DNA from 3 places in the Janthinobacterium sp. GMG1 genome. Region 2 is predicted to be linked to each of the others. Evidence: predicted binding sites of a transcription regulator. Region 2 holds the regulator's gene; each other region holds the start of a gene.
What was found. Region 2 encodes FNR, which switches genes on or off when oxygen is low (the NO sensors DNR and NnrR bind a similar motif). Its sites were predicted from a motif close to TTGATNNNNATCAA; they were not measured.
Positions count from the first base shown of each region.

Region 1: a site for FNR is predicted at 1,150-1,163, ahead of SJI03_RS28410 (universal stress protein). Genes of this name have one in related genera too.
Region 3: a site for FNR is predicted at 2,640-2,653, ahead of SJI03_RS28185 (OmpW/AlkL family protein). Genes of this name have one in related genera too.

Region 1 covers NZ_JAXQNT010000019.1:17,890-22,914, reverse strand. Annotated here, with positions in the region: gene SJI03_RS28415 (MFS transporter) at 1-1,080, shown strand, start outside; gene SJI03_RS28410 (universal stress protein) at 1,218-1,655, shown strand; gene SJI03_RS28405 (murein transglycosylase A) at 1,685-2,914, opposite strand; gene SJI03_RS28400 (hypothetical protein) at 2,964-3,110, shown strand; gene apaG (Co2+/Mg2+ efflux protein ApaG) at 3,134-3,508, opposite strand; gene rpe (ribulose-phosphate 3-epimerase) at 3,674-4,348, shown strand; gene SJI03_RS28385 (phosphoglycolate phosphatase) at 4,348-5,025, shown strand, end outside.
Region 2 covers NZ_JAXQNT010000013.1:62,365-67,389, forward strand. Annotated here, with positions in the region: gene ccoP (cytochrome-c oxidase, cbb3-type subunit III) at 1-172, shown strand, start outside; gene ccoG (cytochrome c oxidase accessory protein CcoG) at 175-1,557, shown strand; gene SJI03_RS25415 (FixH family protein) at 1,660-2,184, shown strand; gene fnr (fumarate/nitrate reduction transcriptional regulator Fnr) at 2,188-2,946, opposite strand; gene SJI03_RS25425 (response regulator) at 3,196-5,025, shown strand, end outside.
Region 3 covers NZ_JAXQNT010000018.1:40,004-45,028, forward strand. Annotated here, with positions in the region: gene SJI03_RS28170 (methionine ABC transporter ATP-binding protein) at 1-341, shown strand, start outside; gene SJI03_RS28175 (methionine ABC transporter permease) at 334-1,008, shown strand; gene SJI03_RS28180 (MetQ/NlpA family ABC transporter substrate-binding protein) at 1,041-1,868, shown strand; gene SJI03_RS28185 (OmpW/AlkL family protein) at 1,960-2,574, opposite strand; gene SJI03_RS28190 (LysR family transcriptional regulator) at 2,736-3,632, opposite strand; gene fur (ferric iron uptake transcriptional regulator) at 3,870-4,310, shown strand; gene SJI03_RS28200 (MerR family transcriptional regulator) at 4,385-4,750, shown strand; gene SJI03_RS28205 (NAD(P)H-dependent oxidoreductase) at 4,810-5,025, shown strand, end outside.

The DNA.
Region 1 (5,025 bases), on a different contig from region 2:
GCCTTGCAGGCACTGCCGTTCGCCCTGTTCGGCTTGCCCGTCGGCGTGCTGCTGGACCGGCGCAGCAAGCACCCGATCATGCTGTTCAGCGAAAGCATGTCCGGCCTGGCCCTGGCCAGCGTGGCCGTGGCCTATTGGTGCGGCGTGCTGTCGATGCCATGGTTATATATAGTGGGGTTCATCATCGGCACGGGCTTCGTCGTTGGTGGCGGCGCCGAGCAAGTGTTTCTGACTTTCCTGGTGGGCCGCGACGGCTTGATCGATGCGCAATCGAAATTTGCCGCCACCGAATCGGCTTCGCGCCTGATCGGCCCCGGCCTGGCCGGCGTGCTGGTGCAAGTGCTGTCCGCACCCGTCGCCATCCTGTGCACGGCGTGCGGCTATCTGGTTTCCGTCTTTAATTTGCGCGCCATGAGCGTACGCGATCCGCGTCCCGCACCATCCGACAAGCACGCCTTGCGCGACATCGCTGACGGCTTGCTGTTCGTCTGGCGCGAACCGCTGCTGCGCGCGCTGGCCTGGGGCGCCGGCATCTGGCACTTCCTCTTTTACGCCAGCATGGCTTTGACGGTGCTGTTCGCCACGCGCGACCTGGGCATGAGTCCTGGTGTGCTGGGCATGACGCAGATGCTCGGTGGCGCCGGCGTCTTGCTCAGCGCCTTCATCGTCAAGCCGCTGACGCGCCGCTACGGCGCCGGACGCACGATCCTGATCGGGCTGGCGTCCACCTCCGTGTGCTTTGCGCTGACGCCAACGATACCCGCCGCGCTGTTCGACAGCGCGGCCGCCAGCGCCGTAGCGTATGCCATCTTGATGTTCTTTTTCGATTGCGGCGTGATGCTGTTCTTTATTCCCTACCTGGGCTTGCGCCAGAAGGTCACGCCCGATCCCATGCTGGGCCGCATGACGTCCACCATGCGCTTCCTGACGGTGGCGACGGCACCGCTGGGGGCGCTGGCCGCCGGCTGGGTAGCGGAACACTTCGGCGTGCGCAATGGCCTCGCTTGCATCGCGGCAGGCAGCATTATGTTGACCGTCGCCATGGTGTGGGGCACGCCGCTGCGTAGCGTGCGCACCTGATGCGATGAACGGGCATACACTGCTGAAAGATTGCTTTGGCGACACTATTCACGCCAAAGCCTGTGAGGTTTGATTTACATCAAGGTTTTAATTGATGTAAATCCATAAGCTGTCTTACATCACTTGAGGAGCACGCTATGTTTAACACCATCTTATTTCCTACCGACGGCTCGCCGTTGTCCGACAAAGCCGCCGAGACCGCCCTCGCCTTCGCCCAATTGAACAAGGCCAAGCTGGTCGCCATCAGCGTGGTGCAGCCTTTCCCGTTCTCGCCGATGGCCGATGGCGGCATCGTGCTCGACGCCAGCCTGTATGAACAGCAGATGCAGGAAGCGTCGCAACGCGCCATCGACAAGATCGGCGCAGCGGCAAGCGCCGCCGGCGTACCCTTCGAAGGCGTGGTCGCCGTGTCGCCGAGCCCGCACGATGAAATCGTCAACGCGGCGCAGACCTACCATTGCGACATCATCCTGATGGCCTCGCATGGCCGCAAGGGCTTGAACAAGCTATTCGTGGGCAGCGAAACGCAAAAAGTGCTGGCGCATACCCATCTGCCAGTCATGGTTCTGCGCTAAGCCACGGTCTGCCCGGCGCCGCGAGAAACTCAGCGCGCCGGCGCCTGTTTCGGCAACAACACCCACACGGCGCCGCTCTGTTTCATGCGGCCCGCATTCTCGGCCGCTTCCGCGCCAAAGCCAAAGAAATAATCGACCCGGATCGGCCCGCGAATGGCGCCGCCCGTATCCTGCGCCATCACCAGGCGCTGCATGGGAATCTCGCTATTGGCTTGCGTGGTGGACAAAAATACGGGCGCACCCAGCGGCAGGAAGCGCGAATCGATGGCTACCGAGCGCTGCGGCGTCAGCGGCACGCCCAGCGCCCCCTTCGGACCCACTTTCGGGTCAGGCAAACGCTCTTCCTTGAAGAAGACATAGCTGGGATTGGCGTTGAACAATTCATCCTTGCGCGTGGGGTGGCCGGCGATCCACGCCTTGATGCCCTGCGCGGACGCTTGGCTCAGGGTCAGCTCGCCCTTGTCGACCAGGTAGCGGCCAATCGATTTATACGGGTGGCCGTTTTGATCCGCATACGCCACGCGCACGGTTTCCTGCGTATCGGTCAGCTGCACGCGCCCGGAACCCTGTACTTGCAGGAAGAAGGCCTCGACTTCATCATCCACCCACAGCAATTCCTTGCCCGTGACGGACGTGGCGCGCTCGATGTCGGCGCGGGTGGCGTACGGCACCACCTTCTTGCCCACCAGCTTGCCCCGCAAGCGCATATTCTTCAGTTCCGGATACACGCCCGACAAATCCACCGAGACCAGGTCGTCAGGCACCTTGTACAGCGGTGTCTGGTATGGACCGCCGCGCTTGCGCGCGCCGTGCAGCAAGGGTTCGTAGTAACCGGTCACCAAGCCAGTATAGGCGCCATCGGCGGCCACCACTTGATTAGGCACAAAGAAAGTCTCGAAAAACAGGCGGATGGCCTTGTCGCTGTCCGCATTCACCTGGCGCGCGATTGTGCACGACTCTTTCCAGTCCGGACGCTTGACCAGCACGCCGCACGACGCCATGAAGGCGGGCCAGGCGGCACGCATGTCGTCGCGGGCCCAGCCAGGCAAGGCGGCAAACTTGGCGGGCACAAAGGTTGGAGCTGCCACATCCGTGGCATCCTTGGCGTCGGCCGGCTTGGCAGGCACAGGCTTGACGACGGTCGGCGCGATGGCGGGCGCCTTGCCGCTGGAAGCAGCGGGCGGCGCGGGTGGCGTGGTGCAGGCGGATAAAGCAAGCGCGACGGCGCCGATTGAAACGGGTAGACTACCGCGTGTCAACAGACGGCGGGTAAATACTAAGCTGCGGGTAAATAACATAGGAGTGCGTATGTGGATCTTGATGATAGAGGCGCTGGTAGCGTTCTTCTTGCTGGCATTTATAGTCTGGTGGACCATGTATTCAGGCAAAAAGCCCGCACCGCCGGCGCGCAAGCAGCTCAGTGAAGAACAGGACGCCACCGAAAAACTGAAGTAAGGGGGCAAACCCCCGGCGTTTCCTTAATGCAGGGTGCGCGGCACCGACAGCACGAATTCGGGAATTAAAGCTTCGAACTGGTGACCATCTTCGGCCACGCAAAAGTATTCACCGTGCATCGAGCCTTGCGGCGTGCCCAGCATGGTGCCGCTCGTGTATTCGAACTGTTCGCCCGGCTGCAGCAGCGGCTGGTGGCCGACGGCGCCCAGGCCGCGCACCTCTTCCACCTTGTTGTTCGCATCCGTGATGACCCAGTGGCGCGAAATCAGTTGCGCGCCAGCCGTGCCCGTGTTGACGACGCGGATCGTGTAGCTGAACACGTGCCGCCCCTGGTCCGGTGCCGATTGCTCGGGCAGGTATTGCGTCTTGACCGTTACCGTAAATTCATAAGTCGCCATCGTCATTCCTATTCAGACATTGCCAGTCATATTGTGTATCGCGCGCGACGCATAGGCCATCGCGCGATGCGTATTCTGTGTTTCACCGTACTTCAATGAGGCATGGTAACGGCGTCAGGCGTAAAATAGCGCAAATCGCATTTTCTATCCTTTGGCTACTTCACCATGACAACATTCCGTATCGCTCCCAGCATCCTGTCCGCCGACTTTGCCCGCCTGGGCGAGGAAGTGCGCAACGTCGTTACCGCCGGCGCCGACATCATCCACTTCGACGTGATGGATAACCATTACGTGCCGAACCTGACCATCGGCCCGCTGGTATGCGAAGCGATCCGCCCGCACGTGCAAGTCCCCATCGATGTGCACCTGATGGTCAAGCCTGTCGATCGCATTATCCCGGATTTCGCCAAGGCTGGCGCGAACATCATCACCTTTCACCCGGAAGCGTCGGATCACGTCGACCGTTCCTTGCAACTGATCCGCGACAATGGCTGCAAATCGGGCCTGGTATTCAACCCCGGCACGCCGCTGCATTACCTGGAACACGTGATGGACAAGATCGACATCATCCTGATCATGTCCGTCAATCCGGGCTTCGGCGGCCAGTCCTTCATTCCGCAAGCATTGAAAAAAATCGCCGAAGCGCGCCGCATGATCGACGAATCGGGCCGTGACATCATGCTGGAAGTCGATGGCGGCATCAAGATCGACAACATCGCCGCCGCCGCTGCCGCTGGCGCCGATACCTTTGTCGCAGGCTCGGCCATCTTCGGCAAGCCCGACTACAAAGCCGTCATCGACGCCATGCGCGCCGAACTGGCAGCCGTCAAGGGCGCCTGATGCAAGCGGGCACGGTGAAAGACCACGTACTGGCCGGGGTGCGCGCCGCCATCATCGACCTCGATGGCACGATGCTCGACACCGTGCCCGATTTCCATGTCGCCATCAATGGCATGCGCGCCGAACTGGACCTGGCGCCCATCAGCGCCGACGCCATCAAGCTGATGGTCGGCAAAGGCTCGGAAAACCTGATCCGCACCGTGCTGGCGCTCGACTTCGATGCGGCCGGCGTGGAACAGCATTTCGAGCAGGCGATGGACGGCTACCAGCGCCACTACCTGGCCATCAACGGCCAGTTCAGCACTCTGTACCCGGACGTGGAAGCGGGGCTGGCGGCGATGAAGGCGGCAGGCTTGCGCCTGGCCTGCGTCACCAACAAGCCGATCGCCTTCGCCCTGCCCCTGCTGAAACTGAAAAACCTGGACCAGTATTTCGAGATCGTCTACGGCGGCGATTCGCTGCCGCAGAAAAAACCGCACCCCATGCCGCTGCTGCAAGTGTGTGCGGACTTCGACCTGGCGCCATCCAAAGTGGTGGCCATCGGCGACTCCTCGAATGACGCGCAAGCGGCCAGGGCTGCGGCTTGCCCCGTACTGACGGTACCGTATGGATACAATCACGGACACTCTATACACGATACCGATTCCGATGGTATAGTAAAGACACTGCTCGAAGCA
Region 2 (5,025 bases):
GACGGACAAGACCTGGCTGTACGGCGGCAGCGCCGATACCATCATGGAAACCGTACGCAAGGGACGCAACAACACCATGCCGGCCTTCAGTGATTTCCTCGGCGAATCCAAGGTACACGTGCTGTCGGCGTATGTCTGGAGCCTGTCGAATCCGCAGGCACCCGCAAAGTAAAAATGGAACCTCAAGTCATCAAGATGTATGCGGCCCGCGAGCAAATCTACCCTCGCGAGGCCAAAGGACGCTACGCTACCTGGCGATGGGTATGCGTATGGCTTACCCAGCTCGCGTTCTACGGCTTGCCGTGGTTGACCTGGAATGGCAGGCAAGCCCTGCTGTTCGATTTGACCACGCGCAAGTTCTACATTTTCGGCGTCGTGCTGTGGCCCCAGGATTTCATCTATCTGGCGGCCCTGCTGATCATCTGTGCGTATTTGTTGTTCCTCGTCACGGCCATTGCCGGGCGGGTGTGGTGCGGGTTCTCTTGCCCGCAAACGGTATACACGGAAATTTTCCTGTGGGTCGAACGCCACATCGAGGGCACGCGCAGCGCGCGCATGGCCCTCGACAAGCAGGGCCCCTCCGTGCGCAAGGCGTTCAAGAAGACGGCCAAGCACCTGGCATGGGGCGCCATCGCCCTGTGGACGGGCTTTACCTTTGTCGGCTACTTCACGCCGATCAAGGAACTGGCGCAGTCGGTGACCACCCTGAACTTCGGTCCCTGGGAATGGTTCTGGGTCTTGTTCTACAGCCTGGCAACCTACGGCAACGCGGGCTGGCTGCGCGAGCAGGTGTGCAAATACATGTGCCCCTACGCGCGCTTTCAGAGCGCCATGTTCGACCAGGACACCCTGATCATCACCTATGATGCCAAGCGCGGCGAACCACGCGGCGCCATGAGCAAGAAGGCCGGCAACAACGACAAGCTGGGCGATTGCATCGACTGTACCCTGTGCGTGCAGGTGTGTCCGACCGGTATCGATATCCGCAACGGCCTGCAGTATGAATGCATCGGTTGCGCCGCTTGCGTCGATGCCTGCAACAGCGTGATGGACAAGGTTGACCGGCCACGGGGACTGGTACGCTACAGTACCGACCATGCGATGGAAAACAACTTCAATTCGAAGCAGATACGCCAGCGCGCCATGCGCCCGCGCGTCCTGATCTACACTTCCATCCTGGCCCTGATCATCATCGCCGTATGTACGTCGCTGGCCCTGCGCACGCCCCTGAAAATGGACGTGATCCGCGACCGCGGTTCGATGGGACGCGAAGTGGAAGACGGCATGATTGAAAACGTCTACCGTCTGCAGATCATGAACACGTCGGAGCAAACCCAGCATTTCAAGATCAGCGCTTCCGGCCTGCCGGGCCTGACCTTGCTGACGCGCGAAGAAGTGACCTTGCAGCCGACGGAAACGCTGGGTTGGCCGATCCGCCTGCGCGTGCCGCACGGCGTGGGAGAGAAGGGTTCGAACAAGATTGCGATCGAATTGCACTCGCTGGACAACCCGTCGCTGCATGTGCGTGAAAGCGCGGTATTCATCGTGCCACGTTAACAAGGAAAGGCGGAAGGGGACCGGGTGCCCTCGCCGCCGCCACGAAGTTGCAGGAAGGCCGGTCCCCATGCGGGGACTGGCTGATTAAACAGGAGAAATATCATGTCCGACAGTCTGAAACTGCAAGCCCCCGTTGCACCGTGGTACAAGCATCGCTGGCCATGGCTGCTGATGATCGGCCCCGGCCTGTCCGTGGTCGTCGGCAGCTTCATGGGCTATATCGCGTTTACGCAGCCCGATGCGCTGGTGGTGGGCGATTATTACAAGCAGGGCAAGGCGATCAACCAGGATTTGAAGCGCGACACGATCGCCAGCGACCTGGCCATGGATACGAGCCTGTCGTATGACGTGGCGCAAGCACGCCTGACCGGTTCCGTGCACAGCTTCGGCAAGGCTTACCAGGGTCCGCTGCAGCTGCACCTGGCGCATGCGACCCTGCCGGAAAAGGATATCAAGGTGCTGGTGCAGCCCGATGCGGCCGGCAATTTTTCCGTGGCGCTGCCGATGCTCGAGCGCAGCCGCTGGCAAGTGCTGGTGGAAAACGACAAACGCGAGTGGCGCCTGTCCGGCATCTGGACCTGGCCGCTGCAACGCAGCATCGCGCTGCATGCGGACGAAGAGCTGTAAGCCTTATTTGCAGATGTCGGTTCCGGCCGTAATGGCCTTCAGCTTGGCCGGCTGCAATATCTCGATCTCGCGGTTCGACACGCGCAGCCAGCCTTCCTTCTTGAATTTGGATAGCAGGCGGCTGACGCTCTCGATGGTCAGGCCCAGGTAGTTGCCGATTTCCTCGCGCGACATGCGCAGCTGGAAATTGCTGCCCGAATAGCCGCGCGCTTCATAGCGCGACGCCAGGTTGACGATGAAGGCGGCAAACCGCTGCGTCGCCTGCATATTGCCCAGCAACAGCATCACGCTTTGCTCGCGCGTGATTTCCTGGCTCATCATGCGGTGGAAATGGCGCAGCAGGGTCGGCATATTGCCCAGCAATTGTTCCAGGCTGGAAAACGGGATTTCACACACTTCGCTGTCTTCCAGCGCCACTGCATTACAGTGGTGGCGGTCGGCGCTGATGGCATCCATGCCCAGCAGTTCGCCCGCCATCTGGAAACCCGTCACCTGCTCTTCGCCACCGGGATTGATCTGGTACGTCTTGAAGTGCCCCAGGCGGATCGCATACAGGTTCTGGAACGAGTCACCGATGCGGAACAGCGAGGCGCCGCGCACGATCTTGCGGCGGCGGCCGATGATCTGGTCCAGCCTGTCCATGTCGCCCACATCGAGGCCCATCGGCAGGCACAATTGATGCATGCTGCAGGTCGAGCATCGCGCACGCAACGCCTCCACGTTCACGGTGGGCAAGGTGGGAGTGAGTAGCGCTTCAGTCATGTCGGTACCTTTTAGAAAATGCAACAACAAGTTTACTGCATACAGCTGCATACAGGGTTGCCGTATACCAATTTCACCGTAATTTCGGCGAATAAACGACGTCCAGCCTTTAATTATATGGCAACATCGTCAAAAGCCCGTACGGGGCGGGCAATTTGCGCGGTGGCGCTTGCCAAGCTGGGGTATTGATAGGAAAATTCCTGACAGCATTATCTGCCGCCTGTGCCGCCCGGTACTGAAAAGGAAATCATGAAGCCTCTCGGCATCAAAGCAAAAGTCGCGCTGGCCACCAGCCTGACCTCGATCGCCATGATCGCGCTGGTCACCATGATCCAGGTGCAGCACATGCGCGACGACTTCACCCGAGTACTGCTGAGCCAGCAATCGTCCCTGATCACCCGCACCGCTGCCGAGCTCGACGACAAGCTGGGCATGCTGCTGCAGATCGTCACCCTGACGGCCCGGCAACAGCCGCCGGAATTGATCGCCCGGCCCGCCCAATTGCGCGAATACTATTCGCGCCGCTCGATGCTGGTGCTGTTCGATGACGTGCTGGTGCTCGACGCGCAGGGCGCCATCGTGGCCGACATGCCGGAAGTGGCGGGGCGCGCCGGCATCAACGTTGCCGAGCGCGAGTATTTCCAGACCGTCCTGCGCACGCGCCAGCCCATGATCACCGAACCGATGCTTGGTAAATCGAGCGGCATGCCCATCGTGCAGATGGTGGCGCCCGTGCTGGCCGCCGATGGCCGGGTGGCCGGCGTGGTGATCGGCGTGCTGCGCCTGTACAAGGACAACCTGCTGGGCCGCCTGCGCTCGGAAAAGATCGGCAAGAGCGGCTATTACTTCATCCTCACGCGCGGCGCCGTGCCGCGCTATGTGCTGCACCCCGATACGAGCCGCTTGCTGCAACCGCGCAAGCCGAACGCCAACCTGACGACGACCCAGTTGCTGAAGGAAGATGGCGAAGGCAGCATGGTCAGCACCAACAGCCGCGGCATCACGGCCGTCAACAGCTTCAAGCGCCTGAAATCCGTGAACTGGCTGCTGGCCGCCTCGCTGCCCGTCGAGGATGCCTTTGAACCGTTCGATGGCGTGCTGTACCGGCTGGTGCTGTGGAGCATCCTCGCTTCGCTGCTGGCCGCTGCCGTTCTGGGCTGGGTCACCGTGCGCCTGCTGTCGCCGCTGGTGCGCCTGCGCGACACCTTGCTGGCCCTGCGCACCAGCGGCAGCCGCTTCACCCCCGTGCCGGTACAGCAGCGCGACGAGATCGGCGAACTGACGGAAGCGTTCAACGGCCTGATGAGCGAACGCGACCGCCTGCAGCAGGAACTCGAAGCGCGCGCGGCGGAGCTGGAACAGGAACGCGACCGCGCCGAAGCGGCCAACCGCGCGAAGAGCGATTTCGTGGCCAACATGAGCCATGAAATCCGCACGCCCCTCAATGCCGTGCTGGGCATGGTGTATTTGCTGGGCAATACCAGGCTCGATACGGAACAACGCAAGTATCTGACCATGGTGCGCGTGGCGGGCCAGTCGCTGCTGGGCATCCTCAACGACGTGCTCGACTATTCGAAGATCGAGGCGCGCCGCATGGAATTGTCGCCTGTCGAATTCGACCTCGACGAAGTCATGAATACCCTGGCCACGACGATGACGATGAATGCGGGCGAAAAGGAACTGGAACTGGCCATCGCCGTCGAACCCGACGTACCGCGGCGCCTCGTCGGCGACGCCCAGCGCCTGCAGCAAATCCTCGTCAACCTGGCCGGCAACGCCATCAAGTTCACGGAGAGCGGCGAAGTGGTGGTGGCCGTCAGCCTGGCCGAGAGCGAGAGCGGCCGCGCCTGGCTGCGCTTCGAAGTGCGCGACACGGGCATCGGCATGACGGAACTGCAGCAACAACAGCTGTTTTCCGCGTTTTCCCAGGGCGACCAGAGCATCACGCGGCGCTTCGGCGGCACGGGCCTGGGCCTGGCCATCAGCAAGCAGCTGATCCACATGATGGGCGGCGACATCGCCGTCGCCAGCAGCGAAGGCAAGGGCAGCCGCTTCTGGTTCAGCGTGCCCTTCGAGATG
Region 3 (5,025 bases), on a different contig from region 2:
AGCGCGTGGCGATCGCCCGCGCCCTGGCCAGCCACCCCGACGTGCTGCTGTGCGACGAGCCGACGTCCGCGCTGGACGCGGAAACGACGCGCGCCCTGCTCGACACCCTGCGCGACATCAATGCGCGCCTCGGCGTGACCATCGTCATCGTCAGCCATGAGCTGTCGGTGCTGGGCGCCATCTGCAACCGCGTCGCCGTCGTGGAAAACGGCGCCATCGCCGAACAATTCGATTTGAGCGACACGGCCACCCCGCGCAAGACGGCGCTGGGACGCGAGCTGGCGTATTACGGCACCGAGGCGTTTGAAGCCACCGCATGGAAGGATGCAACACATGTTTGAAGAATCGATCAATAACGTCATCAAGCTGCTGCCGGAAATCTGGGTGGCGCTGGGCCAGACCATGACCATGCTGGGCATTGGACTGACCGCCGCCATCCTGATCGGCGGCCCGCTGGGCATCCTGCTGTTTCTCGTCTCGGAAGGCCAGTCGCTGGAAAACCGTCCGCTGTCGACGATCCTCGGCTGGCTGGTGAATACCGTGCGCAGCTTCCCCTTCATCATCCTGCTGGTCGCCCTGACGCCGTTTACGCGCATCATCGCGGGCACCTCGATCGGTCCGCTGGCCGCCGCCGTGCCGCTGTCGTTCGCCGCCATCCCCTACCTGGCGCGCCTGGTGGAACAGAACCTGCGCGAAGTGCCGCGCGGCGTGATCGAGGCGGCGCACGCCATGGGCGCGTCGGAAATGCAGATCATCTTCCGCGTGCTGCTGGTGGAAGCGCGCTCCGGCCTGGTGCTGGCCCTGACCGTGCTGTCGATCAGCTTCCTGTCGTATTCGGCCGTGGCCGGCGTCGTGGGCGGCGGCGGCATCGGCGACCTGGCCATCCGCTACGGCTACTACCGCTTCGAGACGGACATCATGGTCGCCACCGTGGCCATCCTGATCGTGCTGGTGCAAACCATCCAGTTCGCCGGCACGCGCATCGCCAAGCGCCTCGACAAACGTTAATTCATCTTCAGTATTTCAGTACAAGGAAAAGCATGAACCATATTCGCCGCAACCTGCTCCTGGCCGCCGCCAGCCTGGCCTTCGCCGCCGCCGCCCACGCCAAGGACCCGAAAGAACTCGTCATCGGCACCAGCTCCGGCCCGTATTCGGACCAGCTGAAGCTGGGCATCAAGCCTATCCTGGAAAAACAGGGCTACAAGGTCAAGATCGTCGAATTCAACGACTACGTGCAGCCGAACTACGCGCTGGCCGAAGGTTCGCTGGACGCCAACGTGTTCCAGCACATCGTGTATCTGACCAAGTTCGCCACCGATAACAAGCTGCCACTGAGCTCCCTGATCACCGTGCCGACCATGCCGATCGGCCTGTACGGCGGCAAGCAGAAGTCCCTGGCGGACGTGAAGAACGGCGCCACCATCACCATGCCTAACGACCCGACCAACCAGGCGCGCGCGCTGGTGATGCTGGCCAAGATGGGCTGGATCAAGCTGAAACCGAACGTCGATCCGCTGCGCGCGTCCGAACGCGACGTGCTGGACAACCCGAAGAAGCTGAAACTGGTGCCGCTGGAAGCGGCGCAGCTGCCACGTTCGCTGGCCGACGCCGACTACGCTTTCGTCAACGGTAACTTCGCCCTGGCCGCCGGCATGAAGCTGACGTCGGCCCTTAGCGTGGAAAAGATCTCGGACAGCTACATCAACCTGGTCGCCATCCGCACGGCCGACAAGGCCAAGCCATGGGTCAAGGACCTGGAAGCGGCCTACCGCTCGCGCGCCTTCCTCGACGCGACGAACAAGTATTTGGCCGGCTACGAAAAGACGGACTACCAGCTGGCGCTGGAAAAGACGCTGAAAAAATAAGGTGGCACTTGCAATGCGAAAAGACGGCCAGGTGTAAACCTGGCCGTCCTTTTTTATTGTCCGCGCCGCAGGGGGCGCAGTCGATCAATGCTTAGAAACGGTAGCCGACGCCTACGCCGATCAGGACAGGATCAACCTTGACTTCGCTGATCTTGGCGCCAGCAGCGGTCAGTACATCGCTGCGAATCTGCACTTTCTTGATGTCGAAGTTCAAGGACCAGTTTTTGTCCAGCTTGTAGTCGACGCCAGCTTGCAGCGCGAAGCCCCAGCTGTCATGTTCCAGACGCAGGCCAGGAATTTTGACATCAGAGATATTCGTGTAATTCACGCCGGCACCCACGTATGGGCTGAACTGTTTTTCAGGCATGAAGTGGTATTGCAGCGACAGGGTCGGCGGCAAATGCTTGAAGGTACCGATCTTCGTGCCTGACAATGTAACGTCATGCTTTTGCGGGTAGGTCAGGATCAGTTCGGCAGCGATGTTCGGGGTGAAGAAATACGAAATATCAATTTCGGGAATCGTCTTGCTGCTGACGTGAATCAGGTCGGATGCGCCGACGCCACCCACAGGAGCAGATTTGTTGGCCGGGTCGATATGCACGGCGCGCGCACGGACCAGCCATGGGCTTTCCTGTGCCATTGCGTTGCCGGCGAATGCGCCGATGGCGGCCAGGACGATTGCTGCTGCAGTTGCGGACTTTTTCATTCTAGTTCCCTCTTTTTGTCGTTAAGTAACGCTGCGAAGTCTAAGAGTGCAGTGCAACAAAAACTTTGATCCACATCAAATAGTGCTAGATGGCATCACTAGAGGGATTTTTTCCTTTGCCCAGGTCAAGAAAATGCGGCAGCGCAGCGCGAGCATGCCAATCACTGCACGCCGTCAAACAGGCTGCCGACCCAGTCGGCAAACACGCGCACGCGCGGCGACAGTTGCCGATGATGGGGATACAGCACGGACACGGGCAGCGGGTCGGGCCGCCAGTCCCGCAGCACTTCCACCAGTTCGCCCGTCGCCAGCGCCAGTTCAAGGTGATACCGGGGGGCCTGGATCAAGCCCATGCCCGCGCGGCAGCAGGCGTGGTAGGCGTCCGCATTGTTGACGGACACCGTGCCAGGCAAGGCTACGCTGTGCCGCTGCCCATCCACCTTGAAGTCGAAGGGCCAGACCTTGCCCGACTGGGTGGAAAAGAAATTGACGGCGCGGTGGCCATCCAGTTGCGCCAGATTCTCCGGCGTGCCGTGCGCGGCCAGGTAGGCGGGACTGGCGCACGTCACCTGGTCGAGCAGCGCCACGCGGCGCGCCACCATCGACGAGTCGCCGAGCTCTCCCGCGCGCAGCACGCAATCGACGCCTTCGCGCACCAGATCGACGAGGCGGTCGCCCATGCCGATTTCCAGTTCGATCAGCGGATAGCGGGCACAGAACTGGTCCAGCACGGGCATCACGAAATGCATGGCCAGGGTCGCGTGCAGGTCGATGCGCAGCTTGCCGGCCGGCTGCTGCGCCGCCGAACTGAACACGGCTTCCGTTTCTTCCAGGTCCGCCAGCAGGCGCACGCAACGCTGGTAATACGCGTCCCCATCGGGCGTGGGCGTCACTTGCCGCGTGGTCCGCTGCAGCAGGCGCACGCGCAGCCGCGCTTCAAGCTGCTTGATCGCATGCGTGACGGTCGCCTTCGGGTAACCGAGGTCATGCGCCGCCTGCGTGAAACTGCGCAGTTCGACGATGCGGGTAAAAATACGCATCGCATCAAATCGGTCCATGTCCCTGCTCCATTGTTATTCCTTGCTGCACAGTGTAGCGATATCGACCTTGGTTTTGCAATTTCAATGCAAGATGCGTGCAACGCAATCGGAACTTGCGCCGATGTCACTGGTTGACAGGCCTGCTAGCCAGCATACTATTTCCACTTCGCACAATACAAATGAGAATAGTAATGATTATCATTTGCGATATAATGCACTACCTCGCTCAAGCGACTACAAAAAGGAATGGGAGACATGGATATATTGAGGGAACTGCGTGAATCGGGCTTGAAAGTCACCATCCCCCGCTTGCGGATTCTGCAGCTGTTTCAAGAAGGCACGATCAAGCACCTGAGTGCGGACGATGTCTACAAGCTGTTGCTGGCCGAAAAGATCGACGTGGGCCTGGCCACCATCTACCGCGTGCTGATGCAGTTTGCCGAAGCAGGCATTCTGTTTCGCCGGCATTTCGAATCGGGCCACGCCGTCTTCGAGCTGAACGAAGGCCAGCACCACGACCACCTGGTCTGCACGGGTTGCGGCAAGGTCGATGAATTCGTCGACGAAGGCATCGAACTGCGCCAGAACGAGATCGCCGCCGAGCGGGGCTTCGTGCTGCACGAGCACGCGCTGTCGCTGTACGGCACCTGCGCCGAGTGCACGGCAAAAAAAGTGCCGCCACGCAAACCGTCCTGAGGCAGCGCGCAAGGTAGCGCCTGGCAAGCCACCTGCGCTACACTGCGTGCGCCGCAGCTCAACAAGGAAGAAGCATGTACATCGGAGAAATCGCCCGCCTGGCGGGCACCTCGCCCAAGGCCTTGCGCCACTATGAAGCGCTGGGCTTGCTTGGCGACGTGCGCCGTTCCGGCGCCTACCGCGTCTACACGCAGCAAGACTTGGCGCAAGTGAAGCTGATACGCCAGGCGCAGGCGCTGGGCTTCCGCCTGGCCGAACTGCTGCCCATCCTGGCCGGCAACGATACCGACTGGGCCGCCCTGTCGCAGCACATCGCTGACAAGCGCGCACAGATACAGCAGGATATCGCCCGCCTGCGCCAGCTCGACGCGCAATTGGCTGACATCGACACGGAAATCCACGACTGCCTGGCGCAGCAGCGCCTGCAAGAGGCCGCTTGACTCTGCCCCCAGGGGCAAGCTTTAGCATGCAAGCTCTTCTTTAACGGATAGCCTGCATCATGACCAAGACAACACCCAAGCGCGTATTGATACTCCTCGGCCACCCGTCCAGCGACAGCTTCTGCGCCGCCCTGGCCGAGGCCTACGCCGCCACGGCCCGCAGCGCGGGCCATACCGTGCGCGAACTGCGCCTGGGCCAGCTGGACTTCGACCAGAACCTGCATGAAGGCTACCGCCAGGTGCAGCCGCTGGAGGCGGACTTGCTGGCGGCGCAG